4 regions of the Bacillus smithii genome follow, and region 4 is predicted to be linked to each of the others. Evidence: a T-box and tRNA genes for the amino acid it is inferred to sense, from the RefSeq annotation. Region 4 holds a T-box; the other regions hold tRNA genes.
The links. A T-box is a leader RNA that pairs with one kind of tRNA and senses whether it is charged. The one in region 4 lies ahead of serS (serine--tRNA ligase), so its partner is inferred to be a tRNA-Ser.
Positions count from the first base shown of each region.

Region 1: it encodes a tRNA-Ser, which carries the amino acid that the T-box ahead of serS (serine--tRNA ligase) is inferred to sense. The anticodon was not compared.
Region 2: it encodes a tRNA-Ser, which carries the amino acid that the T-box ahead of serS (serine--tRNA ligase) is inferred to sense. The anticodon was not compared.
Region 3: it encodes a tRNA-Ser, which carries the amino acid that the T-box ahead of serS (serine--tRNA ligase) is inferred to sense. The anticodon was not compared.

Region 1 is NZ_CP012024.1:3,060,190-3,065,272, reverse strand. Features, by position in the region: gene BSM4216_RS14390 (Tex family protein) at 1-782, shown strand, start outside; gene cmpA (cortex morphogenetic protein CmpA) at 826-966, opposite strand; gene BSM4216_RS14385 (SprT family protein) at 1,254-1,727, shown strand; tRNA gene BSM4216_RS14380 (tRNA-Asn) at 1,995-2,069, shown strand; tRNA gene BSM4216_RS14375 (tRNA-Ser) at 2,079-2,171, shown strand; tRNA gene BSM4216_RS14370 (tRNA-Glu) at 2,176-2,247, shown strand; tRNA gene BSM4216_RS14365 (tRNA-Asp) at 2,294-2,369, shown strand; tRNA gene BSM4216_RS14360 (tRNA-Gln) at 2,378-2,452, shown strand; tRNA gene BSM4216_RS14355 (tRNA-Lys) at 2,463-2,535, shown strand; tRNA gene BSM4216_RS14350 (tRNA-Leu) at 2,542-2,626, shown strand; tRNA gene BSM4216_RS14345 (tRNA-Leu) at 2,683-2,765, shown strand; tRNA gene BSM4216_RS14340 (tRNA-Arg) at 2,775-2,851, shown strand; tRNA gene BSM4216_RS14335 (tRNA-Pro) at 2,875-2,948, shown strand; tRNA gene BSM4216_RS14330 (tRNA-Gly) at 2,958-3,031, shown strand; rRNA gene BSM4216_RS14325 (16S ribosomal RNA) at 3,084-4,638, shown strand; rRNA gene BSM4216_RS14320 (23S ribosomal RNA) at 4,774-5,083, shown strand, end outside.
Region 2 is NZ_CP012024.1:741,788-746,870, reverse strand. Features, by position in the region: gene BSM4216_RS03530 (LysR family transcriptional regulator) at 91-996, opposite strand; tRNA gene BSM4216_RS03525 (tRNA-Leu) at 1,653-1,735, opposite strand; tRNA gene BSM4216_RS03520 (tRNA-Cys) at 1,744-1,817, opposite strand; tRNA gene BSM4216_RS03515 (tRNA-Gly) at 1,823-1,897, opposite strand; tRNA gene BSM4216_RS03510 (tRNA-Gln) at 1,901-1,972, opposite strand; tRNA gene BSM4216_RS03505 (tRNA-His) at 1,989-2,064, opposite strand; tRNA gene BSM4216_RS03500 (tRNA-Trp) at 2,075-2,148, opposite strand; tRNA gene BSM4216_RS03495 (tRNA-Tyr) at 2,154-2,238, opposite strand; tRNA gene BSM4216_RS03490 (tRNA-Thr) at 2,244-2,316, opposite strand; tRNA gene BSM4216_RS03485 (tRNA-Phe) at 2,321-2,396, opposite strand; tRNA gene BSM4216_RS03480 (tRNA-Asp) at 2,407-2,482, opposite strand; tRNA gene BSM4216_RS03475 (tRNA-Met) at 2,542-2,615, opposite strand; tRNA gene BSM4216_RS03470 (tRNA-Val) at 2,626-2,701, opposite strand; tRNA gene BSM4216_RS03465 (tRNA-Glu) at 2,710-2,781, opposite strand; tRNA gene BSM4216_RS03460 (tRNA-Ser) at 2,791-2,882, opposite strand; tRNA gene BSM4216_RS03455 (tRNA-Asn) at 2,886-2,960, opposite strand; rRNA gene rrf (5S ribosomal RNA) at 2,969-3,084, opposite strand; rRNA gene BSM4216_RS03445 (23S ribosomal RNA) at 3,231-5,083, opposite strand, start outside.
Region 3 is NZ_CP012024.1:2,635,263-2,640,345, reverse strand. Features, by position in the region: rRNA gene BSM4216_RS12420 (23S ribosomal RNA) at 1-1,888, shown strand, start outside; rRNA gene rrf (5S ribosomal RNA) at 1,965-2,080, shown strand; tRNA gene BSM4216_RS12410 (tRNA-Val) at 2,087-2,162, shown strand; tRNA gene BSM4216_RS12405 (tRNA-Thr) at 2,173-2,248, shown strand; tRNA gene BSM4216_RS12400 (tRNA-Lys) at 2,370-2,442, shown strand; tRNA gene BSM4216_RS12395 (tRNA-Leu) at 2,449-2,530, shown strand; tRNA gene BSM4216_RS12390 (tRNA-Gly) at 2,540-2,614, shown strand; tRNA gene BSM4216_RS12385 (tRNA-Leu) at 2,622-2,707, shown strand; tRNA gene BSM4216_RS12380 (tRNA-Arg) at 2,715-2,791, shown strand; tRNA gene BSM4216_RS12375 (tRNA-Pro) at 2,794-2,867, shown strand; tRNA gene BSM4216_RS12370 (tRNA-Ala) at 2,884-2,959, shown strand; tRNA gene BSM4216_RS12365 (tRNA-Met) at 2,982-3,055, shown strand; tRNA gene BSM4216_RS12360 (tRNA-Ile) at 3,062-3,138, shown strand; tRNA gene BSM4216_RS12355 (tRNA-Ser) at 3,148-3,240, shown strand; tRNA gene BSM4216_RS12350 (tRNA-Met) at 3,261-3,334, shown strand; tRNA gene BSM4216_RS12345 (tRNA-Phe) at 3,366-3,441, shown strand; tRNA gene BSM4216_RS12340 (tRNA-His) at 3,475-3,550, shown strand; tRNA gene BSM4216_RS12335 (tRNA-Gly) at 3,562-3,635, shown strand; tRNA gene BSM4216_RS12330 (tRNA-Ile) at 3,649-3,722, shown strand; tRNA gene BSM4216_RS12325 (tRNA-Asn) at 3,729-3,800, shown strand; tRNA gene BSM4216_RS12320 (tRNA-Ser) at 3,815-3,907, shown strand; tRNA gene BSM4216_RS12315 (tRNA-Glu) at 3,921-3,992, shown strand; gene glgB (1,4-alpha-glucan branching enzyme) at 4,349-5,083, shown strand, end outside.
Region 4 is NZ_CP012024.1:20,302-25,384, reverse strand. Features, by position in the region: gene BSM4216_RS00095 (glycoside hydrolase family 18 protein) at 1-883, shown strand, start outside; tRNA gene BSM4216_RS00090 (tRNA-Ser) at 1,065-1,157, opposite strand; gene serS (serine--tRNA ligase) at 1,300-2,583, opposite strand; T-box leader at 2,700-2,910, opposite strand; gene pdxT (pyridoxal 5'-phosphate synthase glutaminase subunit PdxT) at 2,965-3,549, opposite strand; gene pdxS (pyridoxal 5'-phosphate synthase lyase subunit PdxS) at 3,563-4,444, opposite strand; gene BSM4216_RS00070 (D-alanyl-D-alanine carboxypeptidase family protein) at 4,603-5,083, opposite strand, start outside.

The DNA of each region.
Region 1 (5,083 bases), 330 kb from region 4:
GACAATATCAGCACGATGTTTCACAGAAAAAATTGCAGGAATCCCTTAATTTTGTGGTGGAGACGGTTGTGAATTCAGTGGGGGTAAATGTCAACACGGCTTCAGCCTCTTTGCTTCAATATGTTTCTGGACTTTCTAAATCCGTTGCCAACAATATTGTGAAGTATAGAAATGAAAATGGCCGGTTTACTAATCGGATGCAGCTAAAAGATATTCCGAGGTTAGGAGCAAAAACGTTTGAACAGTCTATTGGCTTTTTAAGAATTTTAGATGGGGAAGAGCCATTGGACCGGACTCCTATTCATCCGGAAAGCTATCCGCAAGTCCGCCAATTGCTTGAAAAACTAGGATTTACGACAGCTGATCTTGGCACGTCTGAATTGCGGGAAGCGTTGGAACGGCTTTCCATTAAAGATGCAGCTGAATCGTTAGGCATCGGTGAACTGACTCTGAAAGACATTGTCGATGCTCTTATTCAACCGGAAAGAGATCCTCGTGATGAACTGCCTAAACCGCTTTTAAAGAAAGATATTTTGAAAATGGAAGACCTCAAACCAGGCATGGAGCTCGAGGGAACAGTTCGCAATGTAGTAGATTTTGGAGCTTTTGTGGACATCGGAGTGAAAGAAGATGGACTTGTTCATATTTCCAAAATGAAAAAAGAGTTTGTGAAACATCCTCTCGATGTAGTGTCGGTGGGCGACTTGGTCACTGTCTGGGTCGATCAGGTTGACTTGAATAAAGGAAGAGTTTCATTAACAATGATTTCTCCTAATGAGTAGACATGCACCAGAGTGCATTTTCGCAGTGCGGGATGTCATCGGTCTATACAGACTTGAGTGGTTTTACGTTTTGCTTCAATTCTCTTTCCGTGTAAAAAAACCAGCATTGGTTTAATAACTTGATTTGGCTTCGGTCTTTTTGCAAAAACGCCATTCGTATTTGATTTTTTAGCCAATTAGGCATATCAAACCCTCCCAGTGTTGATAATCAACCGTCTAAACGGGCCGCAGGACTCTAGCTTTGAAGGCGGGTGCTGCGGCTTTCTTGATGCTATAAGCACAGGATTCTTTTGCGGTCGAAGGATGAGCCCGTTTTTTTACCGAGTGGCACGAAATACAGTTTGTATGAAGCGATCAAACGAAGGTGCCGGATGTTGTGACAGAATGGGCCAAGCTTAAAATCAAAAGAAAAATCCGGATATTAATAAGTATGCTGAATAGGTTTGTCAAGTTTCCAGAGGGGTGTTGAGGTTGGATAACAAAGAATTGCAGTCTCTAGTAGAGACAATTTCACGACAATGGTTTGGTAAAGCATTTACTCATAAAGCGATTTTCAACCCGAGGCTAAGAACTACCGGCGGAAGGTATTTGTTGAATTCTCACAATATAGAGGTGAATAAGAAGCATTATGAAGAGTATGGCTTAGAAGAATTAATAGGAATTATAAAGCACGAGCTTTGCCATTACCATTTACATTTAGAGGGGAAGGGCTACCGACATCGTGACAGGGACTTTAAAGAATTAATGCATCGCGTGAAAGCGCCTCGTTTTTGTTCCACCTTGACCACTGTTCAGAAAAAGCGCTCGACAAAACAATATATTTATCAATGTCAATCGTGCAAACAAATTTTCAAGCGTATGAGAAGGGTGGATACTAAGAAATTTGTTTGCGGAAAATGTAAAGGGCGACTCTCTTTAATGGAAAGTCATTTTGTAAGGCATTAAACAGAAGACGACTTTCCATTGACTGTTCAAAAGTTTTTTATATCATTTTTGTTATTTTGAAATAACCTGAGGCGGGAATGGAGACAGTAAGTGACAGGGTGTAATGGAACCAACATAAAATTTGTTGCAAAGTGATGGTGGGATCCTAAATAGAATGCCCATTTGAAGAACATGGTAATAAAAAATTTTTTCATTTTATGCTTGACTTGTTAAATATAGGTCATTATAATATGAAGAGTCGACAAGCTAATAAGTTATTTCAATTGTTCCGCAGTAGCTCAGTGGTAGAGCAATCGGCTGTTAACCGATCGGTCGTAGGTTCGAATCCTACCTGCGGAGCCACTTTATGAAGGAGAAGTACTCAAGTGGCTGAAGAGGACGGTTTGCTAAACCGTTAGGTCACAAATATGTGGCGCGCGGGTTCGAATCCCGCCTTCTCCGCCACCGTGGCCCGTTGGTCAAGTGGTTAAGACACCGCCCTTTCACGGCGGTAACACGGGTTCGAATCCCGTACGGGTCACTTCCATCTATAATCGGCAACAGTTGGACTGGCTGTTGCTATCTACGGTCCCGTAGTGTAGCGGTTATCACGCCTGCCTGTCACGCAGGAGATCGCGGGTTCGATTCCCGTCGGGACCGCCATTGTTTGTTGGGCTATAGCCAAGCGGTAAGGCAACGGACTTTGACTCCGTGATGCGCTGGTTCGAATCCAGCTAGCCCAGCCAACTTCTAAATGAGCCATTAGCTCAGTCGGTAGAGCATCTGACTTTTAATCAGAGGGTCGGAGGTTCGAATCCTCCATGGCTCACATTTTGCGGGTGTGGCGGAATTGGCAGACGCACCAGACTTAGGATCTGGCGCCTTCGGGCGTGGGGGTTCGACTCCCTTCACCCGCACCAAAAAAATTATTGACTTATTCTAAAAAAATAGTATAATAAGAAACGTTCTTTAAAATGCGGTCGTGGCGGAATGGCAGACGCGCTAGGTTGAGGGCCTAGTGGGGGCGACCCCGTGGAGGTTCGAGTCCTCTCGACCGCATCGGCAAATGCGCCCATAGCTCAATTGGATAGAGCGTCTGACTACGGATCAGAAGGTTAGGGGTTCGACTCCTCTTGGGCGCGCCATGTACAATTAAAAAATGTCGCATCGGGAAGTAGCTCAGCTTGGTAGAGCACATGGTTTGGGACCATGGGGTCGCAGGTTCGAATCCTGTCTTCCCGATTTGGAGATGCGGGTGTAGTTTAGTGGTAAAACCACAGCCTTCCAAGCTGTTGTCGTGGGTTCGATTCCCATCACCCGCTCCAATACAATAGATGGATCCTTGAAAACTGAACAAAACGAAGCGTAAACCAATGTTTTTTGGAGAGTTTGATCCTGGCTCAGGACGAACGCTGGCGGCGTGCCTAATACATGCAAGTCGAGCGGACTTTCAAGAAGCTTGCTTTTTGAAAGTTAGCGGCGGACGGGTGAGTAACACGTGGGCAACCTGCCTGCAAGACGGGGATAACTCCGGGAAACCGGGGCTAATACCGGATAATATCTTCCTTCGCATGAAGGAAGGTTGAAAGGCGGCGCAAGCTGCCGCTTGCAGATGGGCCCGCGGCGCATTAGCTAGTTGGTGAGGTAACGGCTCACCAAGGCGACGATGCGTAGCCGACCTGAGAGGGTGATCGGCCACACTGGGACTGAGACACGGCCCAGACTCCTACGGGAGGCAGCAGTAGGGAATCTTCCGCAATGGACGAAAGTCTGACGGAGCAACGCCGCGTGAGCGAAGAAGGTCTTCGGATCGTAAAGCTCTGTTGTCAGGGAAGAACAAGTACCGTTCGAACAGGGCGGTACCTTGACGGTACCTGACCAGAAAGCCACGGCTAACTACGTGCCAGCAGCCGCGGTAATACGTAGGTGGCAAGCGTTGTCCGGAATTATTGGGCGTAAAGCGCGCGCAGGCGGTCTCTTAAGTCTGATGTGAAAGCCCACGGCTCAACCGTGGAGGGTCATTGGAAACTGGGAGACTTGAGTGCAGAAGAGGAGAGCGGAATTCCACGTGTAGCGGTGAAATGCGTAGAGATGTGGAGGAACACCAGTGGCGAAGGCGGCTCTCTGGTCTGTAACTGACGCTGAGGCGCGAAAGCGTGGGGAGCGAACAGGATTAGATACCCTGGTAGTCCACGCCGTAAACGATGAGTGCTAAGTGTTAGAGGGCTTCCACCCTTTAGTGCTGCAGCTAACGCATTAAGCACTCCGCCTGGGGAGTACGGCCGCAAGGCTGAAACTCAAAGGAATTGACGGGGGCCCGCACAAGCGGTGGAGCATGTGGTTTAATTCGAAGCAACGCGAAGAACCTTACCAGGTCTTGACATCCTTCGCTACCTCTAGAGATAGAGGGTTCCCCTTCGGGGGACGGAGTGACAGGTGGTGCATGGTTGTCGTCAGCTCGTGTCGTGAGATGTTGGGTTAAGTCCCGCAACGAGCGCAACCCTTGACCTTAGTTGCCAGCATTCAGTTGGGCACTCTAAGGTGACTGCCGGTGACAAACCGGAGGAAGGTGGGGATGACGTCAAATCATCATGCCCCTTATGACCTGGGCTACACACGTGCTACAATGGATGGTACAAAGGGTCGCGAAACCGCGAGGTGGAGCTAATCCCAAAAAACCATTCTCAGTTCGGATTGCAGGCTGCAACTCGCCTGCATGAAGCCGGAATCGCTAGTAATCGCGGATCAGCATGCCGCGGTGAATACGTTCCCGGGCCTTGTACACACCGCCCGTCACACCACGAGAGTTTGCAACACCCGAAGTCGGTGAGGTAACCCTTACGGGAGCCAGCCGCCGAAGGTGGGGCAGATGATTGGGGTGAAGTCGTAACAAGGTAGCCGTATCGGAAGGTGCGGCTGGATCACCTCCTTTCTAAGGATATTCTTAAGTACGCTTTCGTTTTGTTCAGTTTTGAAGGATTTCATCCTTCCAAGTTGTTCCTTGAAAACTAGATAGAAAAAAGAAGCAGCATAAACCGAGTATCGCCATCTAGGATAAAACCAACATGGTTAAGTTAGAAAGGGCGCACGGTGGATGCCTTGGCACTAGGAGCCGATGAAGGACGGGACTAACTCCGAAAAGCTCCGGGGAGCTGTACGTAAGCGTTGATCCGGAGATTTCCGAATGGGGAAACCCGCTGCCCGTAATGGGGCAGCATCCTTGCCTGAATCCATAGGGTAAGGAAGGCAACCCGGGGAACTGAAACATCTAAGTACCCGGAGGAAGAGAAAGCAACAGCGATTCCCTGAGTAGCGGCGAGCGAAACGGGAACAGCCCAAACCAGAAGGCTTGCCTTCTGGGGTTGTAGGACACCAAT
Region 2 (5,083 bases), 720 kb from region 4:
ATTTGTTGGTATTTATCCTATCACCGGAAATAGCGAAAAAGCAATACTTCAAGCGATAGAAAGATTTAAGCGATTCATTAATAAAATTTATCAATTTGTTCGAGAGAATGATGAAACAGCATTCTTTTCAAATTGTTCAATCGACAAAAGAATGTCATTCCATAAAAAAGGAGGCTCCGGTCCATAATATGTTCCATGAATATGCTGTTTCAGCATCATCAAATGATCGACATTGACTTCCACCAGCTGGCCTGTTTCCAGTTCATGTTTAACGCATAAATATGGCAGAAATCCGAACCCGTTGCCGCTTTGAATGAGTGATTTTGCCACTTCAAGATGATCCACGTGAAATTCAATTCGCGGTTCCACGTTCGCCACTTCAAAAATTTTGTGTACACGATTCCAGTCGAACGCTCCGCATTCAAAAAAGACCATTGGTTCAAGAGCCAATTGCTGTGCGGATAACTTTGACTGAAACTGAAAAGGATGTCCCGGCTTTACGACAAGCCGTATTGAATTGTCAAGAAGCGGTTGATGCTGCAATGCTTGATGCGACACTTCTTTCATGAACGCCACATCAATCTGCTTTTGGAGCAGCTTATCTACTAGCACCTCGTTAGACGCTGAAATAAATTTAAACCGGAGTTCCGGATGTGCTTTTTTCCAAAGCGGCAGTGCAATGGGGATAAAATATTGAGATGTAATGATATTGGCCCCAATGACTACCTCTTCCTGATCCGCTCTTTTTTTCAATAGTTTTTTTCCTTGCTGAAAAGTGCGGATAATCTGCTCAGCATACGGAATAAACATTTCCCCCTTTTCCGTCAGCTTGATGCCTCTACCCTCCCGTTCAAACAGTTCTGTATCCAATTCTCGTTCCAATGCTTTGATCCGCGCCGTAACCGTTGGCTGTGATAAAAACAAAGCGTTCGCTGCTTTATGAATGCTGTTAAAATGGACGACATACATAAAAGCTTCAATATGATCAATGTTCATCTTCTCCACCCCTTTTTTAATAAAAAATAAAAAGCTCCCGAACATAGATGCATCAGGAGTTATTGAACGTCAATTCTACGGTATTTTGTTTTTTTATTTTAATCATATTATTCCGATTAGTAAAGTATATTTTAAAAAATTCCATAAATAAAGTAAATTCAGTTAATTGAACCGTAAGAGATTCGTGCTTTATTCCAACCTATAAAAGTACCTCCCCCTTTAATACATACGCCTTTGACTCTTTGCTCTTTTTTTTGATTACGAGAACCGATGTTTTGCTGATATCCGTTTCACCAAAAAGCTTAAAATCCTTATCAATTGAGCTTAAAATCTATATTTTAGGAGAAATAAACCTTCATGCGATTACAAAAGCGATTTTTACCGCCTTCTATAATAGAAAAAACAGGCCTTTATCCAACCTGTCATCGAATGAACGTTCAAATTAGGGAATTTCATTTCGTGGCTGAAAAGATTCAACCCCAACATTTAGTATAGAACCGGAATTTTAAGAGACTAAGAAATAAAGCTTTATGTTCACTCATCTAGTCAACTACAAAAAAGGGGGCACTTCGATAAGTGTATTCCAACAATTGACATAGAGCCAAATATAAAAACAAGGGGTTCCACTATGTGGAACCCCTTATCTCTATATTCGATGCCGATGGTGGGAGTCGAACCCACACTCCACAAGGGAACACGATTTTGAGTCGTGCGCGTCTGCCAATTCCGCCACATCGGCTTATTATATGGAGGCGGCAACCGGATTCGAACCGGTGATAAAGGTTTTGCAGACCTCTGCCTTACCACTTGGCTATGCCGCCTTCATTGGAGCGGAAGACGGGACTCGAACCCGCGACCCCCACCTTGGCAAGGTGGTGTTCTACCACTGAACTACTTCCGCGTACTGGGCTAGCTGGATTCGAACCAGCGCATGACGGAGTCAAAGTCCGTTGCCTTACCGCTTGGCTATAGCCCAATGATTCCTTTTAATATGGGGCGACTAGTGGGAATCGAACCCACGAATGTCGGAGCCACAATCCGATGCGTTAACCACTTCGCCATAGCCGCCATTATAATATGGCAGGGGCAGTAGGAATCGAACCCACACCGGAGGTTTTGGAGACCTCTGTTCTACCGTTAAACTATGCCCCTATGAATGGTGGAGGGGGACGGATTCGAACCGCCGAACCCTGAGGGAGCGGATTTACAGTCCGCCGCGTTTAGCCACTTCGCTACCCCTCCACTGATGCCGGCTGTAGGACTTGAACCCACAACCTACTGATTACAAGTCAGTTGCTCTACCAATTGAGCTAAGCCGGCAACATGGTGGCTCGGGACGGAATCGAACCGCCGACACAAGGATTTTCAGTCCTTTGCTCTACCGACTGAGCTACCGAGCCGATGATTTCATGGCGGTCCCGACGGGAATCGAACCCGCGATCTCCTGCGTGACAGGCAGGCGTGATAACCGCTACACTACGGGACCATTGTTTTAAGATATGCTGACACGTTGATTATGTATGAAAGAAATACTATGTCATTCAATTGCGGGGGCAGGATTTGAACCTGCGACCTTCGGGTTATGAGCCCGACGAGCTACCAGACTGCTCCACCCCGCGACGATATAGATGGTGGAGGTTGACGGGATCGAACCGCCGACCCCTTGCTTGTAAGGCAAGTGCTCTCCCAGCTGAGCTAAACCTCCATTGAGGATGACCCGTACGGGATTCGAACCCGTGTTACCGCCGTGAAAGGGCGGTGTCTTAACCACTTGACCAACGGGCCAACTTATAATGGCGGAGAGCAAGGGATTCGAACCCTTGAGACAGCGTTAACCGTCTACACGATTTCCAATCGTGCTCCTTCGACCACTCGGACAGCTCTCCATATGGCTCCGCAGGTAGGATTCGAACCTACGACCGATCGGTTAACAGCCGATTGCTCTACCACTGAGCTACTGCGGAATAATATCGCCTGGCAGCGTCCTACTCTCGCAAGGGGAATCCCCTCACTACCATCGGCGCTGAAGAGCTTAACTTCCGTGTTCGGGATGGGAACGGGTGTGACCTCTTCGCCATCGCCACCAGACGGTCACCATGTATTGTCGGAACGATTGTTCTTTAAATTTCAATAGGAATTTTAAAGAATTTATAGGTCTTTTTATAAAGCGTTATCAAGATATCTTCCTTCAAAACTAGATAGAAGAAGCAGTTTCACCGATTTCGCGCTTTCTTTTGGTTAAGTCCTCGATCGATTAGTATCCGTCAGCTCCACGTGTCACCACGCTTCCACCTCGGACCTATCTACCTGATCATCTTTCAGGGATCTTACTTTCCGAAGAAATGGGAAATCTCATCTTGAGGGGGGCTTCATGCTTAGATGCTTTCAGCACTTATCCCTTCCGCACATAGCTACCCAGCGATGCCTCTGGCGAGACAACTGGTACACCAGCGGTGCGTCCATCCCGGTCCTCTCGTACTAAGGACAGCTCCTCTCAAATTTCCTGCGCCCGCGACGGATAGGGACCGAACTGTCTCACGACGTTCTGAACCCAGCTCGCGTACCGCTTTAATGGGCGAACAGCCCAACCCTTGGGACCGACTACAGCCCCAGGATGCGATGAGCCGACATCGAGGTGCCAAACCTCCCCGTCGATGTGGACTCTTGGGGGAGATAAGCCTGTTATCCCCGGGGTAGCTTTTATCCGTTGAGCGATGGCCCTTCCATACGGAACCACCGGATCACTAAGCCCGACTTTCGTCCCTGCTCGACTTGTAGGTCTCGCAGTCAAGCTCCCTTCTGCCTTTGCACTCTGCGAATGATTTCCAACCATTCTGAGGGAACCTTTGGGCGCCTCCGTTACCTTTTAGGAGGCGACCGCCCCAGTCAAACTGCCCACCTGACACTGTCTCCCACCCCGATCAGGGGTGCGGGTTAGAATTTCAGTACAGCCAGGGTAGTATCCCACCGGCGCCTCCACCGAAGCTGGCGCTCCGGTTTCCAAGGCTCCTACCTATCCTGTACAAGCTGTACCAAAATTCAATATCAGGCTGCAGTAAAGCTCCACGGGGTCTTTCCGTCCTGTCGCGGGTAACCTGCATCTTCACAGGTACTATAATTTCACCGAGTCTCTCGTTGAGACAGTGCCCAGATCGTTACGCCTTTCGTGCGGGTCAGAACTTACCTGACAAGGAATTTCGCTACCTTAGGACCGTTATAGTTACGGCCGCCGTTTACTGGGGCTTCGGTTCGCACCTTCAAGCAAAGCTTTAAGCGCTCCCCTTAACCTTCCAGCACCGGGCAGGCGTCAGCCCCTATACTTCGCCTTACGGCTTCGCAGAGACCTGTGTTTTTGCTAAACAGTCGCCTGGGCCTATTCACTGCGGCTTCTCGGGGCTATGCACCCCAAAAAGCACCCCTTCTCCCGAAGTTACGGGGTCATTTTGCCGAGTTCCTTAACGAGAGTTCTCTCGCACACCTTAGGATTCTCTCCTCGCCTACCTGTGTCGGTTTGCGGTACGGGCACCTTTTTCCTCGCTAGAGGCTTTTCTTGGCAGTGTGGAATCAGGAACTTCGGTACTATATTTCCCTCGCCGTCACAGCTTGAGGTTAGTGGCAACGGGATTTGCCTCGCTGCCCCTCTTACTGCTTGGACGCACATCCAGCAGTGCGCTTACCCTATCCTCCTGCGTCCCCCCATCGCTCAAACGGAAAAGAGGTGGTACAGGAATATCAACCTGTTGTCCATCGCCTACGCCTGTCGGCCTCGGCTTAGGTCCCGACTAACCCTGAGAGGACGAGCCTTCCTCAGGAAACCTTAGGCATTCGGTGGAAGGGATTCTCACCCTTCTTTCGCTACTCATACCGGCATTCTCACTTCTAAGCGCTCCACCAGTCCTTCCGGTCTGGCTTCTCTGCCCTTAGAACGCTCTCCTACCGCGGACACCCGAAGGTGTCCACCCGCAGCTTCGGTGATACGTTTAGCCCCGGTACATTTTCGGCGCAGAATCACTCGACCAGTGAGCTATTACGCACTCTTTAAATGGTGGCTGCTTCTAAGCCAACATCCTGGTTGTCTAAGCAATTC
Region 3 (5,083 bases), 750 kb from region 4:
GGTCCCAAAGTATACGTTAAGTGGAAAAGGATGTGGAATTGCTTAGACAACCAGGATGTTGGCTTAGAAGCAGCCACCATTTAAAGAGTGCGTAATAGCTCACTGGTCGAGTGATTCTGCGCCGAAAATGTACCGGGGCTAAACGTATCACCGAAGCTGCGGGTGGACACCTTCGGGTGTCCGCGGTAGGAGAGCGTTCTAAGGGCAGAGAAGCCAGACCGGAAGGACTGGTGGAGCGCTTAGAAGTGAGAATGCCGGTATGAGTAGCGAAAGAAGGGTGAGAATCCCTTCCACCGAATGCCTAAGGTTTCCTGAGGAAGGCTCGTCCTCTCAGGGTTAGTCGGGACCTAAGCCGAGGCCGACAGGCGTAGGCGATGGACAACAGGTTGATATTCCTGTACCACCTCTTTTCCGTTTGAGCGATGGGGGGACGCAGGAGGATAGGGTAAGCGCACTGCTGGATGTGCGTCCAAGCAGTAAGAGGGGCAGCGAGGCAAATCCCGTTGCCACTAACCTCAAGCTGTGACGGCGAGGGAAATATAGTACCGAAGTTCCTGATTCCACACTGCCAAGAAAAGCCTCTAGCGAGGAAAAAGGTGCCCGTACCGCAAACCGACACAGGTAGGCGAGGAGAGAATCCTAAGGTGTGCGAGAGAACTCTCGTTAAGGAACTCGGCAAAATGACCCCGTAACTTCGGGAGAAGGGGTGCTTTTTGGGGTGCATAGCCCCGAGAAGCCGCAGTGAATAGGCCCAGGCGACTGTTTAGCAAAAACACAGGTCTCTGCGAAGCCGTAAGGCGAAGTATAGGGGCTGACGCCTGCCCGGTGCTGGAAGGTTAAGGGGAGCGCTTAAAGCTTTGCTTGAAGGTGCGAACCGAAGCCCCAGTAAACGGCGGCCGTAACTATAACGGTCCTAAGGTAGCGAAATTCCTTGTCAGGTAAGTTCTGACCCGCACGAAAGGCGTAACGATCTGGGCACTGTCTCAACGAGAGACTCGGTGAAATTATAGTACCTGTGAAGATGCAGGTTACCCGCGACAGGACGGAAAGACCCCGTGGAGCTTTACTGCAGCCTGATATTGAATTTTGGTACAGCTTGTACAGGATAGGTAGGAGCCTTGGAAACCGGAGCGCCAGCTTCGGTGGAGGCGCCGGTGGGATACTACCCTGGCTGTACTGAAATTCTAACCCGCACCCCTGATCGGGGTGGGAGACAGTGTCAGGTGGGCAGTTTGACTGGGGCGGTCGCCTCCTAAAAGGTAACGGAGGCGCCCAAAGGTTCCCTCAGAATGGTTGGAAATCATTCGCAGAGTGCAAAGGCAGAAGGGAGCTTGACTGCGAGACCTACAAGTCGAGCAGGGACGAAAGTCGGGCTTAGTGATCCGGTGGTTCCGTATGGAAGGGCCATCGCTCAACGGATAAAAGCTACCCCGGGGATAACAGGCTTATCTCCCCCAAGAGTCCACATCGACGGGGAGGTTTGGCACCTCGATGTCGGCTCATCGCATCCTGGGGCTGTAGTCGGTCCCAAGGGTTGGGCTGTTCGCCCATTAAAGCGGTACGCGAGCTGGGTTCAGAACGTCGTGAGACAGTTCGGTCCCTATCCGTCGCGGGCGCAGGAAATTTGAGAGGAGCTGTCCTTAGTACGAGAGGACCGGGATGGACGCACCGCTGGTGTACCAGTTGTCTCGCCAGAGGCATCGCTGGGTAGCTATGTGCGGAAGGGATAAGTGCTGAAAGCATCTAAGCATGAAGCCCCCCTCAAGATGAGATTTCCCATTTCTTCGGAAAGTAAGATCCCTGAAAGATGATCAGGTAGATAGGTCCGAGGTGGAAGCGTGGTGACACGTGGAGCTGACGGATACTAATCGATCGAGGACTTAACCAAAAGAAAGCGCGAAATCGGTGAAACTGCTTCTTCTATCTAGTTTTGAAGGAACAATCGTTCCGACAACTACATACCGTCTGGTGGCGATGGCGAAGAGGTCACACCCGTTCCCATCCCGAACACGGAAGTTAAGCTCTTCAGCGCCGATGGTAGTGAGGGGATTCCCCTTGCGAGAGTAGGACGCTGCCAGGCGATGATGGAGGTTTAGCTCAGCTGGGAGAGCACTTGCCTTACAAGCAAGGGGTCGGCGGTTCGATCCCGTCAACCTCCACCATACATAACGAGCCGGCTTAGCTCAATTGGTAGAGCAACTGACTTGTAATCAGTAGGTTGTGGGTTCAAGTCCTACAGCCGGCACCATTTTGATTTGGATCGCTAGATCAATCGGAAAATAATAATATTTGAGAAACGTGTCGGGTTTACCACCCAATCAGATGATCCAGATTCCTAAATACAGCAATTGACCATTCAAATTTGTTATGAGCCATTAGCTCAGTCGGTAGAGCATCTGACTTTTAATCAGAGGGTCGGAGGTTCGAATCCTCCATGGCTCACTTTATGCGGGTGTGGCGGAATTGGCAGACGCACCAGAATCAGGGTCTGGCGCCGCAAGGCGTGGGGGTTCGAGTCCCTTCACCCGCACATGTAAATGCGGAAGTAGTTCAGTGGTAGAACACCACCTTGCCAAGGTGGGGGTCGCGGGTTCGAGTCCCGTCTTCCGCTCCATTATCATGCCGGGGTGGCGGAATTGGCAGACGCACAGGACTTAAAATCCTGCGGTGGGTGACCACCGTGCCGGTTCGAGTCCGGCCCTCGGCATTCATTTGCGCCCATAGCTCAATTGGATAGAGCGTCTGACTACGGATCAGAAGGTTAGGGGTTCGACTCCTCTTGGGCGCGCCATACGGGAAGTAGCTCAGCTTGGTAGAGCACATGGTTTGGGACCATGGGGTCGCAGGTTCGAATCCTGTCTTCCCGATTGAAATAAAAGTAATGGGGCCTTAGCTCAGCTGGGAGAGCGCCTGCTTTGCACGCAGGAGGTCAGCGGTTCGATCCCGCTAGGCTCCACCAATTACAAGTTTATATGACATATGGCGGTGTAGCTCAGCTGGCTAGAGCGTACGGTTCATACCCGTGAGGTCGGGGGTTCGATCCCCTCCACCGCCATTTAAAGGACCTTTAGCTCAGCTGGTTAGAGCAGACGGCTCATAACCGTCCGGTCGTAGGTTCGAGTCCTACAAGGTCCACCATTCATTCGTGGAGGAGTACCCAAGTCTGGCTGAAGGGATCGGTCTTGAAAACCGACAGGCGGGTTACACCGCGCGGGGGTTCGAATCCCTCCTCCTCCGCCATTCTGAATGATGATTATCGTCGCGGGGTGGAGCAGTTCGGTAGCTCGTCGGGCTCATAACCCGAAGGTCGCAGGTTCAAATCCTGCCCCCGCAATTGCTTTTCCTTCTTAGAATTTAAATATTTTGGCTCGGTAGCTCAGTCGGTAGAGCAAAGGACTGAAAATCCTTGTGTCGGCGGTTCGATTCCGTCCCGAGCCACCATTTTTGCCCATTGATTCTCATGTAATGTTTATGGCGGCTATGGCGAAGTGGTTAACGCATCGGATTGTGGCTCCGACATTCGTGGGTTCGATTCCCACTAGTCGCCCCATTGCAGTGTTCGCGGGTGTAGTTTAGTGGTAAAACCTCAGCCTTCCAAGCTGATGTCGTGGGTTCGATTCCCATCACCCGCTCCAATTCGTTCAGCATGGGCCTGTAGCTCAGCTGGTTAGAGCGCACGCCTGATAAGCGTGAGGTCGATGGTTCAAGTCCATTCAGGCCCATTTTGTTCCGCAGTAGCTCAGTGGTAGAGCAATCGGCTGTTAACCGATCGGTCGTAGGTTCGAATCCTACCTGCGGAGTCATTTTTGTATAAGGAGAAGTACTCAAGTGGCTGAAGAGGACGGTTTGCTAAACCGTTAGGTCGCAAATATGCGGCGCGCGGGTTCGAATCCCGCCTTCTCCACCATTTATATGAATATGGCCCGTTGGTCAAGTGGTTAAGACACCGCCCTTTCACGGCGGTAACACGGGTTCGAATCCCGTACGGGTCACTCTGAAAAATCGGCAGCATGTTGCCGATTTTTTTGTCTTATCTCCTATTCGTTTTTAGCCGCAGTGTTAAAGCCACTGCGGTTTTTTTATGTTCATATGAGTTTGAACCTCCATATATCTGTTAAGCACATAAATGCTCCCATATGGAAGATATAAAGACTATAAGATGTACTGTTAAAATGAAGTCTTTCCCTCTTTGACGCCTGTATCATTAGAAGCCCTTACATGCTAGACAACATTTTCCCGTGGTGAAATGGTTTGGATTTTGTCAGAAAACAGTGAAAAGTTATAAAAGGAGTTCTCTCTCTAACAGCAGAATTTAATCATGACACTAATTGGAGGAGGGGATACTTTTATGTCTGCATCTGCCCCTACGGATATGGATCATTATTTATTTCATGAAGGAAAACATTTTCATTGTTACGGTCTTTTTGGTGCACACATCCGAAAACGCCATGGTAAGGAAACGACAGAATTTTGTATTTGGGCCCCAAATGCAGTGGAAGTAAGGCTGATGGGTACTTTTAATGGATGGAATGGTGAGGGATACCGTTTGGAGCGTACCGGTCCGGATGGTATATGGTTCCTGTCAGTGAACGGAAATTTGGAAGGAGAGCTATATAAATATGAAATAACGACCCGGGACGGAGAACGTTTTTTGAAAACCGATCCATATGCTTTTTATACGGAAAAGCGTCCGAGAACCGCAGGGATTATTTATTCGTTGAACGACTATAAGTGGCATGATGAATCATGGCTGTTGGAAAAAGAAAAAAAGAGATTATATGACGAGCCCATGTTCATATATGAGGTTCACCTTGGAACGTGGCGAAAGAAAGAAAACGGTGATTTTTATTCTTACAAGGAATTAGCGGAAACTTTAATTCCGTATGTAAAAGAACAAGGATTTACTCATATTGAAATAATGCCGATAACCGAGCATCCATTTGATCTATCTTGGGGATATCAAACAACGGGCTACTACGCCGTGACAAGCCGATACGGAACCCCGCATGATTTTATGTATTTTGTAGATTGCTGCCATCAACACGGATTAGGGGTTATTTTAGATTGGGTCCCAGGTCATTTT
Region 4 (5,083 bases):
TCCTTTTAGTTTTCGAGCAAAAAGGGATGGAACTTTGGACACGCCTCCCCTGGGCAATTTGGCGGCCATTGCTTCACAAAACCGCAATATCCTCGTGATGGTCATTACGAATCAAGAACAGGGCCAATTCAGTGCCGAGTTGGGTCAGATTTTGTTGAACGATCAACAAATTCAAAACCGCTTTCTCCAAAATATTATCTCCCTTTCCAACAGATACCACTTTCGAGACATCCACTTTGATTTTGAATACCTTCGCCCCGAAGATCGGGAAGCCTATAATCAATTTTTAAGAAAAGCAAAAGACCTCTTTTCTCGCCAAGGCTGGTTCATTTCCACTGCTCTTGCTCCAAAAACAAGTGCAGACCAAAAAGGGAGATGGTACGAAGGACACGACTATAAAGCCCACGGAGCCATCGTTGATTTTGTCGTCATTATGACATATGAATGGGGATACAGCGGCGGCCCTCCAATGGCCGTATCACCTATTGAACCTGTACGTCAAGTTCTTCAATATGCTGTTTCAGAAATTCCTTCGCAAAAAATTTTAATGGGGCAGAATTTGTACGGTTATGATTGGACTTTGCCGTTTGTGCCGGGAAGAGATACGGCAAAAGCCATTAGCCCGCAGCAGGCTATTCTCTTGGCAGTAAAATACAACGCCGCCATTCAATATGACCAACAAGCTCAAGCCCCGTATATCGACTACATCGATGAACAAAATCGAAGGCATAAAGTATGGTTTGAAGACGCTCGTTCCATTCAAGCAAAATTTGATTTAGTGAAAGAACTCAATTTAAAAGGCATGAGCTATTGGAAACTAGGTCTTTCTTTCCCTCAAAATTGGCTGCTTCTAGCTGACAATTTCAATCCCGTCAAAAAATAAAAGCGTCATTGAAAGTATGGCTGCCTGCATTCTTCGGTACAGATCAGCTGTGCCTCCAATAAAAGTCTAAACGGATAAAAGATTCTGTTTCAAGAGCAGGGCAAAAAGACATAAAAAAATTCGCTACATAGTTGTAACGAATTTTGTACAATATCTCCAATATTTATGCGCTTGTGAGTGATGGCGGAGGAGGAGGGATTCGAACCCCCGCGCGGTGTAACCCGCCTGTCGGTTTTCAAGACCGATCCCTTCAGCCAGACTTGGGTACTCCTCCATACGGACAAAAAATAATTTATCACAATGAATGAATAGTGTCAATAACCAAAAAAGATAGGAAGAAGGCAGAAGTTTTTTCCTTCTGCCTATATAGTTCCGATGACCCGTTGAAAGCATCTTTTCAATCAGGTCCCTTTCCTTTATTTTTCCGGGCGGATCGCTTCTTTCCCTCCCATATAAGGGCGGAGTACTTCTGGAATGATCACACTTCCGTCCGCTTGCTGATAATTTTCTAAAATGGCTGCTACGGTACGTCCAATGGCCAAGCCAGATCCATTTAACGTATGGACATGTTCCGGCTTTGCATTTTTTTCTCTGCGGAAGCGGATATTCGCTCTTCTCGCTTGGAAGGCCTCAAAATTGCTGCAAGAAGAAATTTCGCGGAACGTATTGTAGCTTGGAAGCCATACTTCAATATCATATTTTTTAGCCGCTGTAAATCCTAAATCCGCCGTACACATGCTCATGACTCGATACGGAAGTCCTAAAAGCTGCAAAACTTTTTCTGCATGCCCTGTCAATTTTTCCAATTCTGCATAAGAATCTTCAGGTTTGACGATGCGGACAAGTTCGACTTTATTAAATTGGTGCTGACGGATTAATCCCCTCGTATCTCTTCCCGCCGAACCCGCTTCAGACCGGAAGCATGCACTGTATGCAGCAAATGCAATGGGCAGCTGGTCGCCATCCAAAATTTCATCCCGGAAGTAATTGGTGACAGGCACTTCAGCTGTAGGAATGAGGAAATAATCCTCTTTTTCAATTAAAAAGGCATCTTCTTCAAATTTCGGCAATTGTCCAGTACCTGTCATACTGGCGCGATTGACCATATAAGGAGGGAGAATCTCTTCGTATCCGTGCTCTTCCACATGAAGATCGAGCATAAAACTGATTAACGCTCGTTCCAATCTGGCGCCTAACCCTCTATAAAACACAAACCGGCTTCCTGTCACTTTAGCCGCTCTTTCAAAATCTAAAATACCTAATTGATCAGCAAGATCCCAATGCGGTTTCGGTTCAAAATCAAAGGTTTTGATATCTCCCCACCTGCGGATTTCCACGTTGTCATCCTCAGAATCGCCAACCGGTACGCTTTCATGTGGAATATTCGGAATGGATAACAACAACTGCTGAAGTTCTTCTTCTACAGTTTTCAATTGATGGTCCAACTCTTTAATTTCGTCCCCGACTTCTCGCATCTCTTGAATCAAGTGGTCAGCATTTTGCTTTTCTCGCTTCATTTGAGCAATTTGTTGGGACACATTATTTCTTTTGCTTTTCAATTGTTCGCTTTTCGTAAGAAGCTCTCTCCGCTTTTGATCTAGCGTTTCAAACTTTTCAAAATCAGATAAATCTTCTCCACGGTGCTGCAGACGTTCTTTTACTTCTTCAAAATGATTGCGTAAATACTTGATGTCTAACATTATCGCCACTTCCTTTCCAACGTTTTTATATCCATGAATTCGAACAATCAACTAGACGTTGAAGCTTCCAGGCTCCACCGGTTTCTCTGAATCCACAAAAAAACTCTCATCCCTGTATAAGGGACGAGAGTAACCCGCGTTGCCACCCTAATTGAAAGTTGCACACTTTCCACTTCATCTGGATAACGGCGAGAACCGGAAATGCCTACTCATTTTTTCAGCATTCCACTCCAGGATGGATTCACAAGCATCCCGGTTCGATTTCCACCGACCATCGACTCTCTATGCCAGGGATGTCCTGCTACTATTTCCTTTCATTGCTTTGATCTTCTTTAATTTTCAAGACCAATTTACTATAATTTTCGTTCTCTCGCAAGTTGTTTATACGCGAGCTTGTTTGGCTTCTTTTACCATGTTCAAAAAATACTTCGTAAACCGATAATCATCCGTTAATTCCGGGTGGAAAGAACATCCTAATAGATTGCCTTCCCGTGCCGCTACAATCCGATCTTCATGTTTTGCGAGCACTTCGACATTAGGGCCGACTTTCACAATATGCGGAGCACGAATAAATACTGCCGGGAAAGACTCGCCAACGTCTTTAATATCAAGTTCAGCTTCGAAGCTTTCCCGCTGTCTACCAAATGAATTTCGTTCCACCGTCACATCCATGAGTCCTAAGTGCGGTTGTTGATAACCGACAATTTCTTTCGCCAGTAAAATAAGGCCGGCACATGTTCCAAAAATCGGTTTTCCGCTATTGGCCAATTCTTTAATAGGTTCTAAAAATCCATAGCGGTCGATCAGCCGTCTCATTGTAGTGCTTTCTCCCCCAGGAAGAATCAGCCCGTCCAAATCTTTCAACTGATCGACTTTTTTAATTTCAAACGCTTCTTCGCCGCATGCTTCGACAGATCGAATATGTTCACGAACAGCACCTTGAAGTCCTAGTACTCCAATTTTCATGTTGTTTAACCCCTTACCAACCGCGCTCTTGCATCCGGTTTTCCGGAGAAAGCGTGGAGATTTCCATTCCTTTCATCGGAATTCCTAAATTCTTCGATAATTCTGCAATTAATTCATAATCTTGGTAGTGAGTCGTTGCTTCTACAATCGCTTTTGCAAATCTTTCCGGATTTTCAGATTTAAAGATACCAGAACCGACAAATACTCCGTCCGCTCCCAATTCCATCATAAGCGCTGCATCAGCAGGTGTAGCAACCCCACCAGCCGCAAAGTTGACAACTGGAAGACGACCTTCTTTTTTAATTTGAAGCAATACTTCATAAGGAGCTCCTAATTTCTTAGCTTCCGTCATGAGCTCGTCTTCGCTCATATGAACTACTTTTCGAACTTGCGCGTTGACTTTGCGCATATGGCGAACTGCCTCCACAATATTTCCGGTACCAGGTTCTCCTTTTGTCCTTAACATAGACGCTCCTTCCCCAATACGACGGGCAGCTTCTCCAAGATCACGGCATCCGCATACAAATGGAACCGTAAATTCTTTTTTATTAATATGAAATTCCTCATCTGCCGGTGTCAATACTTCACTTTCATCGATATAGTCTACACCCATCGCTTCCAGCACACGAGCTTCCACAATATGACCAATTCTTGCTTTTGCCATGACTGGAATGCTAACAGCATTCATAACTTCTTCCACAACGCGCGGATCTGCCATTCTTGCTACTCCACCGGCTGCTCGGATATCAGCAGGGACTCTTTCCAATGCCATAACAGCCACTGCTCCTGCTGCTTCAGCAATTTTGGCCTGTTCAGCATTGACAACGTCCATAATGACTCCGCCTTTTTGCATTTCGGCCATTCCTCTTTTAACCCGATCTGTACCTGTACTCACTTGTAATTCCCCCTTCAGACAAGGACGTCTATATAATTATTTGTTAAAAATTTTGAAATATCCGGGTTTTCCGATATGATTGGAGGATCATATGATTCCCTTGAATTTAAATAAACAACAAAAAAAACCTCCTGTCAATACAAGGAGGTCAAAAACTATCAAAACCAGCTTTTAACTGTGGAAAACATTCCATCGAAAAGATCCCCAATACTTCGTAGTGAAAGGATGAACCAGTTCGCTTTATCCACCGCTTTTGCCGTTACAACCGGGATGCTAGCCTTTTTTTCTTCCTCTTTTGACAAGTATCCCAACGGATTGTTGGTTTCAGAATGGAAGGTTAAATAGCCGACTGTTTCACCTTTTTGAACAGGTGCTTTCAAAGCGCCGTTTTTATCAATCTTTGACCTATCCGGCGTGAAAGAAGCGGTATATTTTTTAGGTTCACCTTTTTTTACGAGGTCATAAAAAGGCTTGTTTGTATAAATGGTCACTTCTTTGTCTTTTCCTTTTTCAACCTTTATCGTTTCGTATCCTTTTAATTGTAATTTAGCCGGATAAATTTTTTGTCGAGAGAACTCATTAAACCCATAATCCAACAGTTTTTTCGTTTCGGTAAATCTGGCATTATAAGAACCTTTT